DNA from 3 places in the Streptomyces sp. NPDC015032 genome. Region 2 is predicted to be linked to each of the others. Evidence: predicted binding sites of a transcription regulator. Region 2 holds the regulator's gene; each other region holds the start of a gene.
The links. The regulator HrcA, encoded in region 2, represses chaperone genes, less so after heat shock. The targets are predictions, from matches to a motif close to TTNGCACTCNGNNNNNCNGAGTGCNAA.

Region 1: a site for HrcA is predicted at 1,501-1,527, ahead of groES (co-chaperone GroES). Genes of this name have one in related genera too.
Region 3: a site for HrcA is predicted at 1,191-1,217, ahead of groL (chaperonin GroEL). Genes of this name have one in related genera too.

The regions. Positions count from the first base shown of each region.
Region 1 covers NZ_JBIBVN010000004.1:74,263-77,537, forward strand. The annotation lists gene groL (chaperonin GroEL) at 1-942, opposite strand, end outside; gene groES (co-chaperone GroES) at 1,041-1,349, opposite strand; gene ACF08M_RS08765 (hypothetical protein) at 1,630-2,007, opposite strand; gene ACF08M_RS08770 (polysaccharide deacetylase family protein) at 2,004-2,990, opposite strand; gene ACF08M_RS08775 (methyltransferase domain-containing protein) at 3,073-3,275, shown strand, end outside.
Region 2 covers NZ_JBIBVN010000001.1:64,675-67,949, reverse strand. The annotation lists gene ACF08M_RS00320 (MBL fold metallo-hydrolase) at 1-538, opposite strand, end outside; gene hrcA (heat-inducible transcriptional repressor HrcA) at 736-1,752, shown strand; gene dnaJ (molecular chaperone DnaJ) at 1,753-2,895, shown strand; gene ACF08M_RS00305 (nitronate monooxygenase) at 3,075-3,275, shown strand, end outside.
Region 3 covers NZ_JBIBVN010000043.1:42,464-45,738, reverse strand. The annotation lists gene thrC (threonine synthase) at 1-120, shown strand, start outside; gene ACF08M_RS35610 (MoaD/ThiS family protein) at 150-428, shown strand; gene ACF08M_RS35605 (cold-shock protein) at 851-1,057, shown strand; gene groL (chaperonin GroEL) at 1,380-3,002, shown strand; gene ACF08M_RS35595 (esterase/lipase family protein) at 3,269-3,275, opposite strand, start outside.

The sequences.
Region 1 (3,275 bases), on a different contig from region 2:
CAGACCGGCCTGGTCGAGCTTGAGGCCGACCTCCTCGGCGATGACGGTCGCACCGGTGAGGGTGGCGATGTCGCCGAGCATGGCCTTGCGGCGGTCACCGAAGCCCGGGGCCTTCACCGCGACGGCGTTGAAGGTGCCACGGATCTTGTTGACGACCAGGGTCGACAGGGCCTCGCCCTCGACGTCCTCGGCGATGATCAGCAGCGGCTTGGAGCCACCGGCCTGGATGACCTTCTCCAGCAGCGGGAGCAGCTCCTGGATCGCGCCGATCTTGCCCTGGTGGATCAGGATGTACGGGTCGTCGAGGACGGCCTCCATACGCTCCTGGTCGGTCACCATGTACGGGGACAGGTAGCCCTTGTCGAAGGCCATGCCCTCGGTGAAGTCGAGGTCCAGACCGAAGGTGTTGGACTCCTCGACGGTGATGACGCCGTCCTTGCCGACCTTGTCCATCGCCTCGGCGATGAGCTCGCCGACCTGCGGGTCCTGCGCGGAGAGCGCGGCCACGGCGGCGATGTCGGTCTTGTCGTCGATCGGGCGGGCGGTCGCGAGGAGCTCCTCGGACACGGCCTTGACCGCGGCGTCGATGCCCTTCTTCAGGGCGGCCGGGGACGCACCCGCGGCGACGTTGCGCAGACCCTCGCGGACGAGCGCCTGGGCCAGCACGGTGGCGGTGGTCGTACCGTCACCCGCGACGTCGTTGGTCTTGGTCGCCACCTCCTTCACCAGCTGGGCACCGAGGTTCTCGTACGGGTCGTCGAGCTCGACCTCGCGCGCGATGGTGACACCGTCGTTGGTGATGGTGGGAGCGCCGAACTTCTTGTCGATGACGACGTTGCGGCCCCTGGGGCCGATCGTCACCTTGACCGTGTCGGCAAGCTTGTTGACGCCGCGCTCAAGGGCGCGACGGGCGTCCTCGTCGAACTTCAGGATCTTCGCCATGGGAGCTGAGCTTTCCTCTCGAACGAACTGCGCCCCCGGCCGCCCGGCTGGTTATTCGCGGGGGCCAGGGGCGCAGAACAGAAGCAAACGTGGGTGAATTACTTCTCGACGATCGCGAGCACGTCGCGGGCCGAGAGGACGAGGTACTCCTCGCCGTTGTACTTCACCTCGGTGCCGCCGTACTTGCTGTAGAGCACGACGTCGCCGGTCTTGACGTCGAGCGGAAGGCGCTCGCCGTTCTCGAAGCGGCCCGGGCCCACGGCCAGGACGACGCCCTCCTGGGGCTTCTCCTTGGCGGTGTCCGGAATGACCAGGCCGGAGGCCGTGGTCTGCTCGGCGTCGAGCGGCTGGACCACAATGCGGTCCTCGAGCGGCTTGATCGCAACCTTGGTGCTGGCGGTCGACACGATCCGGTCTCCCCCTTCGGAGATCTCACGGGGTAACAGTCTTTGGGTGGCGACCAGGTGGATCCGTCGTCGCGGGTGCCGGACCTGCCAGTCGCACAGTACTGCTGGCACTCTCCAGTGGTGAGTGCCAGCACCGAGACTATGACCGCGATTAGCACTCGGTCAAGCGGAGTGCCAATCCAGCCAGTCGTGGCGTCGGAAAATCCCCGCCCGGGAGCGAGCGGTCCGGATCCTGGTGGCGCTCCTGCTGTACGTGGCGACGGCACTGGCCGGGCGGGGACTACCGCCGCTCGCACCCGGCGCCGGGCGCCACCCCTTCGGACGGTCCCGGCCGGTCCGGCCACCAGTGCCTCAGCGGCGGTGACGACGACGAGTGCCCGGACTCCGGCGGCCGGCCGCAGACGATGACACCCGGTGACCCCGGCGCCCCGTGGTCGCCGTGGTTGCCATGGCCGCCGTGGTCGCCATGGGCGCCGTGGCCGCCATGCGGACGCGCCTGCGGGCCCGCCGCGGGGGCCGGCCGGGGGTGCGTCATTTTCTGTGCGGCCTTGCGGCCCAGCCGTTCGATCGGGTCCACCGACTGCGCGCACCCGGCGGTGGCGGTCAGGAGCGCACCGGCCAGCAGCAGCCCGGTGAGCAGCCGGTACGCCCTTCTCATACGTAGTCTTCCAGCCGGGCCACGGCGTACCCCTTGTCCGTGACGGTCTTCATGACCGCGCGGACCAGGTCGGCCATGCTGCCGTCCCACTCCTTCCGTCCCCGGAAGTGCGTGAGGATGATGTCGCCGGGGTGCAGGTCCTGGTCCAACTCGCGCCACTCCATGTGGTCCGGGAACGCCTCCGCGTTCCAGAGCGGCACGGCCTTGATGCCGCAGGACTTGGCGATCCGGAGCGTGTCGCCGTTGTAGTTGCCGTAGGGCGGCCGGAAGAGGGCGGGGCGCTTCCCGAACTGTTTCTCGATGATGGCCTGCTGGTCGCAGATCTCGCGCTCCTGCTCGCGGTACGAGAGACCGGGCAGGTAGGGGTGGTTGAGCGTGTGGTTGTTGAGGCCGACGCCCAGCCGCTGCGCCTCCCCGAAGTACCCGTAGTTGTCGCGCACCTCGTAGTCGCTGAGGAAGGCGCTGTACGGGATGTCCAGCTCGTCCATCATCTGCAGCAGTTCGGGGTCCTTCTCGGCTCCGTCGTCCATCGTCAGGAAGACGACCCGGTCCTCGGTCGGGACGGTGGTGAAGACCGGCGGCAGGGAGTCGTCGCCGCCCTCCACCTCGAAACCCTTCCGGGTGGTGATGTGCGGTTTGACGGCGGGCGGCGGGGGCGCGATCAGCGGGGGCCCGGCCAGCCCCCACTTCTTGGCGAGGGCCGCACGTACGGCCGGGCCGAACTTCGCGTTCTCATAGGACCCGGCGGGTGCGCGGCCCTGGGCGCCCGGCTGCCCGGAGCCGCCCGGCTGTCCGGCGGACGGCCGGGTCCGGCGTTCGTCGGCCCCGGAGGCACAGCCGGAGCCGACGGCGGCGATCAGGAGCGCGGCCAGGACCGCGCGGGCCGGCCGATGCCCGCCGGGGCCGCGCCCGCGCCGGGGTCCGCGCGCACCCGATTCGCCATAGTCCATGATAAATTTTTCCTTTTGTCGCACAAGACGCATGGCGTCGCATCCTGCCAGCACGGGCGAGGCGCTCCGGCCCGACACCTCCGCCGGGTCCACCGGTCAACCCGGCTGGCTCACAATGGGGCGGGTGAACGCACTCGCCCCGAACGACCCGAACGACCCGCCAAGCGGCCATGGCCGCCCGGCCGACGCCGACGGCCCCCTCGCCGCCTTCATGGCCCTGCGTACCCCCGAGGGCACGGCGCTCCTGGACGAGCTGCGGTCGTACGATCCCGCCCAGGAGCTCGCCACCGCCACCCGGCTGCGCCGCACCCACCCGGC
Region 2 (3,275 bases):
CGACCAGGTCGCCGCAGAGCACCACCGCGGGGGAGCCGGGGACGAGCGCCACCAGATCGTGACCGCTGTGGGCGGGGCCCACGTTCGCCAACAGCACCTGGCGCCCGCCGCCCAGGTCGAGCGTCCATTCGCCGCGCACCTCGTGGCGGGGCGCCACCACCGCGCCGGTGGCCTCCGCCGCGTCGTGCTCGGACACCCCGTAGTGGACCGCGGAGGCGTACAGCGCGTCCGCCCCGGACTTCAGCAGGTCCGTCATGCCGACCGCTCCGTACACCTCGGTGCCGGAGAACGCCGCGGTGCCCAGCACATGGTCGAAGTGCGGGTGGCTGAGTGCGATATGCGTCACCTTGCGGCCGAGCAGGGCCTGTGCCTGGGCGCGTAGTTCGGCGCCTTCGCGGAGCGTCGATCCGGTGTCGTAGAGCAGCACTCCATCGGCTCCGACCACCAGCGCGACGGTCGCATCCCATCCTGGAAGGCGTCGTCGGCCCACTCCGTGACCGAGTCGCTCCCAGCCGAACTCTTCCCAAGAGACGTCCATACCGCGACGCTATCGGCAACGACCTGCACGGTCACGCGGTAGCGTGACCGGTCGCCCTTGCTAGGCCCCCACTCGTCCGCCGTACACTGAGCGGGGGAGTTGCTGGCACTCGTGAGGACAGAGTGCCAAGCGGATTCCTGGGAATGAAGCAGGAACGGCCCGAGAACCACCGAGGAACACAGCTGGAGGTGTGCGCCATGCTCAGCGAACGCAGACTCGAAGTGCTGCGCGCCATCGTCCAGGACTACGTCGGCACCGAGGAGCCCGTGGGTTCCAAGGCGCTCACCGAGCGGCACAAGCTGGGAGTCTCCCCGGCCACCGTCCGCAACGACATGGCGGTGCTGGAGGACGAGGGCTTCATCGCCCAGCCCCACACCAGTGCGGGACGTATCCCGACGGACAAGGGCTACCGGCTCTTCGTCGACAGGCTCGCAGGGGTCAAGCCCCTCTCGTCGCCGGAACGCCGTGCCATTCACAACTTCCTCGACGGCGCCGTCGACCTCGACGACGTCGTGGGCCGCACCGTGCGGCTGCTCGCGCAGCTGACCCGGCAGGTCGCCATCGTGCAGTACCCCTCGCTGACCCGGTCCACGGTGCGGCACGTGGAACTGCTGTCGCTGGCGTCCGCCCGCCTGATGCTCGTACTGATCACGGACACCGGCCGGGTCGAACAACGCATGATCGACTGCCCCGCCCCGTTCGGCGAGACCTCACTCGCCGATCTGCGGGCCCGGCTCAACAGCCGGGTCGTCGGACGCCGTTTCGCGGATGTCCCGCAACTGGTGCAGGATCTGCCGGAATCATTCGAGAGCGAGGACCGGGGGACCGTGTCCACCGTGCTCTCCACCCTGCTCGAAACCCTCGTCGAGGAGACGGAGGAGCGGCTGATGATCGGCGGCACCTCCAACCTCACCCGCTTCGGACACGACTTCCCGGTGATGATCCGGCCGGTGCTGGAGGCACTGGAGGAGCAGGTCGTGCTGCTGAAGCTGCTCGGCGAGGCCAAGGACTCGGGCATGACCGTACGGATCGGGCACGAGAACGCCCACGAGGGGCTCAACTCCACGTCCGTCGTCGCGGTCGGCTACGGTTCGGGCGACGAGGCAGTCGCCAAACTCGGCGTGGTCGGACCGACCCGCATGGACTACCCCGGAACGATGGGAGCGGTACGCGCAGTGGCACGTTACGTCGGACAGATCCTGGCGGAGTCGTAAGTGGCCACGGACTACTACGCCGTACTCGGCGTACGCCGCGACGCATCCCAGGACGAGATCAAGAAGGCATTCCGGCGGCTCGCCCGCGAGCTGCATCCGGATGTGAACCCCGATCCGAAGACCCAGGAGCGGTTCAAGGAGATCAACGCCGCCTACGAGGTGTTGTCGGATCCGCAGAAGAAGCAGGTCTACGACCTCGGCGGCGACCCGCTGTCCGCCTCCGGCGGCGGCGGTGGTGGCGCGGGCGGATTCGGACAGGGTGGCTTCGGCAACTTCTCCGACATCATGGACGCGTTCTTCGGTACGTCGTCGCAGCGCGGGCCCCGTTCGCGCACCCGGCGCGGCCAGGACGCGATGATCCGGCTGGAGATCGATCTCGCCGAGGCGGCGTTCGGCACGACCAAGGACATCCAGGTCGACACGGCCGTGGTCTGTACGACCTGCAGCGGCGAGGGGGCCGCGCCCGGCACCTCCGCCCAGACCTGTGACATGTGCCGCGGCCGCGGCGAGGTCTCCCAGGTCACCCGGTCCTTCCTCGGCCAGGTCATGACCTCGCGGCCCTGCCCGCAGTGCCAGGGTTTCGGCACGGTCGTGCCGACCCCGTGCCCGGAGTGCGCCGGCGACGGCCGCATCCGGTCGAGGCGCACACTCACCGTGAAAATCCCCGCCGGTGTCGACAACGGCACCCGGATCCAGCTCGCCGGCGAGGGCGAGGTCGGCCCCGGCGGCGGCCCGGCCGGGGATCTGTACGTGGAGATCCATGAACTGCCGCACCCGGTGTTCCAGCGCCGCGGTGACGACCTGCACTGCACGGTCACCATCCCCATGACGGCGGGCGCGCTCGGCACCAAGGTGCCGTTGGAGACGCTCGACGGACTGGAGGAGGTCGACATCCGGCCCGGCACCCAGTCCGGCCAGTCGGTCCCGCTGCACGGCCGCGGCATCACACACCTGCGGGGCGGCGGGCGCGGCGATCTGATCGTGCATGTCGAGGTCATGACCCCGACGAAGCTGGACCCGGAGCAGGAGAGGCTGCTGCGGGACCTGGCGAAGATGCGCGGCGAGGAGCGGCCCACCGGCCAGTTCCAGCCCGGGCAGCAGGGGTTGTTCTCCCGTCTGAAGGACGCCTTCAACGGCCGCTGACGGTTCCCGCGCACGGTTTCGCACACGGTCCTCGCGCACCGTCCCCGAACGCCGGACGGGCTCGCTCGCCGAGCCGTCCGGCGTTCGCGGACCGATGCCACGACAAGTTGAGGAGAATGAAGACAAAGGGGACCCGGGCCGGGCGCGCCAGGACCGGCGGGACGTGACACGATGCGGTCATGTCATCCGTGTTGACCGATCTCTGCCGGTATCCGATCGTGCAGGCCCCGATGGCGGGTGGCGTGTCCTGTCCGCAGCTCGTCGCGGCCGTCGCCGAGGCGGGCGGCCTGGGCTTCCTCGCCGCCGGGTACAAGACGGCGGACGGCATGTACAACGAGATCAAGCAGCTGCGCGGGCTGACCGGCCGGCCCTTCGGCGTC
Region 3 (3,275 bases), on a different contig from region 2:
GTCCTCAACACCGGTGACGGCCTCAAGACCCTGGACGCGGTGGCCGCCACCTCGCAGGCGACCGCGACGATCCGCCCGAGCCTGGACGCGTTCCGCGCCGCCGGACTCGCCGCCGGCTGACCACCCGAGACCGAAGAGAGGCACCCACCATGAGCGTCAAGGTCCGCATCCCCACCATCCTCCGCACCTACACGGGCGGCCAGGCCGAGGTCCCGGCGGAGGGTTCGACCCTCTCCCAGGTCATCGCGTCCCTGGAGGAGAACCACCCGGGCATCGCCGCCCGCGTCCTGGACGACCAGGGCAAGCTGCGCCGCTTCGTGAACGTGTACGTCAACGACGACGACGTGCGCTTCGAGGGCGGTCTGGAGACGGCGACGCCGGACGGCGCCGGCATCTCGATCATCCCGGCGGTCGCGGGCGGCTGCTGACCCCCTGTCCGTTTTCATGGCGTTATCGGAATTGCCCCCTCCGCGAGAGAAGCGGAGGGGGCAATTCTGTGTGGTTGAGCGCGGTACAGTGTGGGAAGTCCCCCCAGCTGCCCGTGCCGCCCGCATATGAGAATGCGCCCGGTCCCGACAAGAAGCAGCCAAAGTGCGCGATCTCCTTGCGCCATAAGTCGCCTTTGCCCGGCCCGACTTGCCCTGGAATCTGATGAATTCCCCATATTCGGGTGTTCGATGCTGCCCAGAATTCTCGTCCGATTGACCTGTTGCAGAGGGCAGTTGGGCAGATACATTCGGCCGCGGTCGACGCGTTCCGGCGCACACACCCTCTCCTGTCGGAGGGTGAGTTCTGACCCGGGTCCGCGAAGTGCGGTCCTGCGCAAGGGCCAGTAATAGGGGAGTTAGGCATGGCTCAGGGCACCGTCAAGTGGTTCAACGCGGAGAAGGGGTACGGCTTCATCGCGGTCGACGGTGGTGCGGATGTTTTCGTCCACTACAGCGCGATCCAGATGGACGGGTACCGCACCCTCGAAGAGGGTCAGCGAGTTGAATTCGAGATCTCGCAGGGCCAGAAGGGGCCGCAGGCGGACATGGTCAAGCTCGCCGTCGGCTGAGCTCGACGCGGTCGGCCAACGACACCACTCACGCACGGAGGGCCTGTACCCCAGGGGTACAGGCCCTCCGTGCGTGAGTGGTGTCCGGGGCATCCGCGAGAGGATCGCGGTTGTCCACATCCCGAGGGGGACGCTTGCACTCGAGGGGGTCGAGTGCTAATCATTGGCGTTAGCACTCTCCAGGTGAGAGTGACAGAACTTGGACCGGGCCGGTGAGGCCCGCAGGGCCGGTGGGGCAAGGAACCACCGGTCGCGCAGGCCGTCCGTCGCGGGCGCCACTCGGTCCGGAGAAATCCACCCCTGTCCGGGAGGACCACTTCACATGGCCAAGATCATCGCGTTCGACGAGGAGGCCCGGCGCGGTCTCGAGCGCGGCATGAACCAGCTCGCCGACGCCGTCAAGGTCACCCTTGGCCCCAAGGGTCGCAACGTCGTCCTTGAGAAGAAGTGGGGCGCCCCCACGATCACCAACGATGGTGTGTCCATCGCCAAGGAGATCGAGCTGGAGGACCCGTACGAGAAGATCGGTGCGGAGCTGGTCAAGGAGGTCGCCAAGAAGACGGACGACGTCGCCGGCGACGGTACGACCACCGCCACCGTTCTCGCCCAGGCCCTCGTCCGCGAAGGCCTTCGCAACGTCGCCGCGGGTGCCAACCCGATGGCCCTCAAGCGGGGCATCGAGAAGGCCGTCGAGGCCGTCTCCGCCGCCCTCCTGGAGCAGGCCAAGGACGTGGAGACCAAGGAGCAGATCGCTTCGACCGCCTCCATCTCCGCCGCCGACACCCAGATCGGCGAGCTCATCGCCGAGGCCATGGACAAGGTCGGCAAGGAAGGCGTCATCACCGTCGAGGAGTCCCAGACCTTCGGTCTGGAGCTGGAGCTCACCGAGGGTATGCGCTTCGACAAGGGCTACATCTCGGCGTACTTCGCCACCGACATGGAGCGCATGGAGTCGTCCCTCGACGACCCGTACATCCTGATCGTGAACTCCAAGGTCAGCAACGTGAAGGACCTCCTTCCGCTGCTGGAGAAGGTCATGCAGTCCGGCAAGCCGCTGCTGATCATCGCCGAGGACGTCGAGGGCGAGGCCCTGTCGACCCTGGTCGTCAACAAGATCCGTGGCACCTTCAAGTCCGTCGCCGTCAAGGCCCCGGGCTTCGGTGACCGCCGCAAGGCCATGCTCGGCGACATCGCCATCCTCACCGGTGGCACCGTCATCTCCGAGGAGGTCGGCCTCAAGCTGGAGAACGCCGGTCTCGACCTGCTCGGCCGCGCCCGCAAGGTCGTCATCACCAAGGACGAGACCACGATCGTCGACGGTGCCGGTGACAGCGACCAGGTTCAGGGTCGCGTCAACCAGATCCGCGCCGAGATCGAGAACTCCGACTCGGACTACGACCGCGAGAAGCTTCAGGAGCGCCTCGCGAAGCTGGCCGGCGGCGTGGCCGTCATCAAGGCCGGTGCCGCGACCGAGGTCGAGCTGAAGGAGCGCAAGCACCGCATCGAGGACGCGGTGCGCAACGCCAAGGCCGCCGTCGAGGAGGGCATCGTCGCCGGTGGTGGCGTGGCTCTGCTCCAGGCCTCGGCCGTCTTCGAGAAGCTGGAGCTCTCGGGTGACGAGGCGACCGGCGCCAACGCCGTCAAGCTGGCGCTGGAGGCCCCGCTCAAGCAGATCGCCGTCAACGGTGGTCTCGAGGGCGGCGTCGTCGTCGAGAAGGTGCGCAACCTGGCCGTCGGCCACGGTCTGAACGCCGCGACCGGCGAGTACGTCGACATGATCGCCGAGGGCATTCTCGACCCGGCGAAGGTCACGCGCTCCGCCCTGCAGAACGCCGCGTCCATCGCCGCGCTGTTCCTCACCACCGAGGCCGTCATCGCCGACAAGCCGGAGAAGGCCGCCGCGGCCGCCCCGGGCGGCATGCCGGGCGGTGACATGGACTTCTGATCCTGACGGATCGGTAGTTCCTGTACAGCTGTACCGCATCGCCCCCGGGACCATCAGGTCCCGGGGGCGATGTCGTTCCTGCCCCGGCCGGGGCTCCCGGGCACCGCCCCCGGACGGCGGGCACCCCGCGGGGGTGCGGCAGGACGCGCCCGCGGTGCCCGCCGGAGCACCGTGAGCGCGTGATACCGCGGCCCGCCCTGGTACCGCGCAGGGCTCCCCGGCCCGCCGGTCCGCCACTCGTCGCGCCGGACGCCGTGCGGAACGCCCTACGGG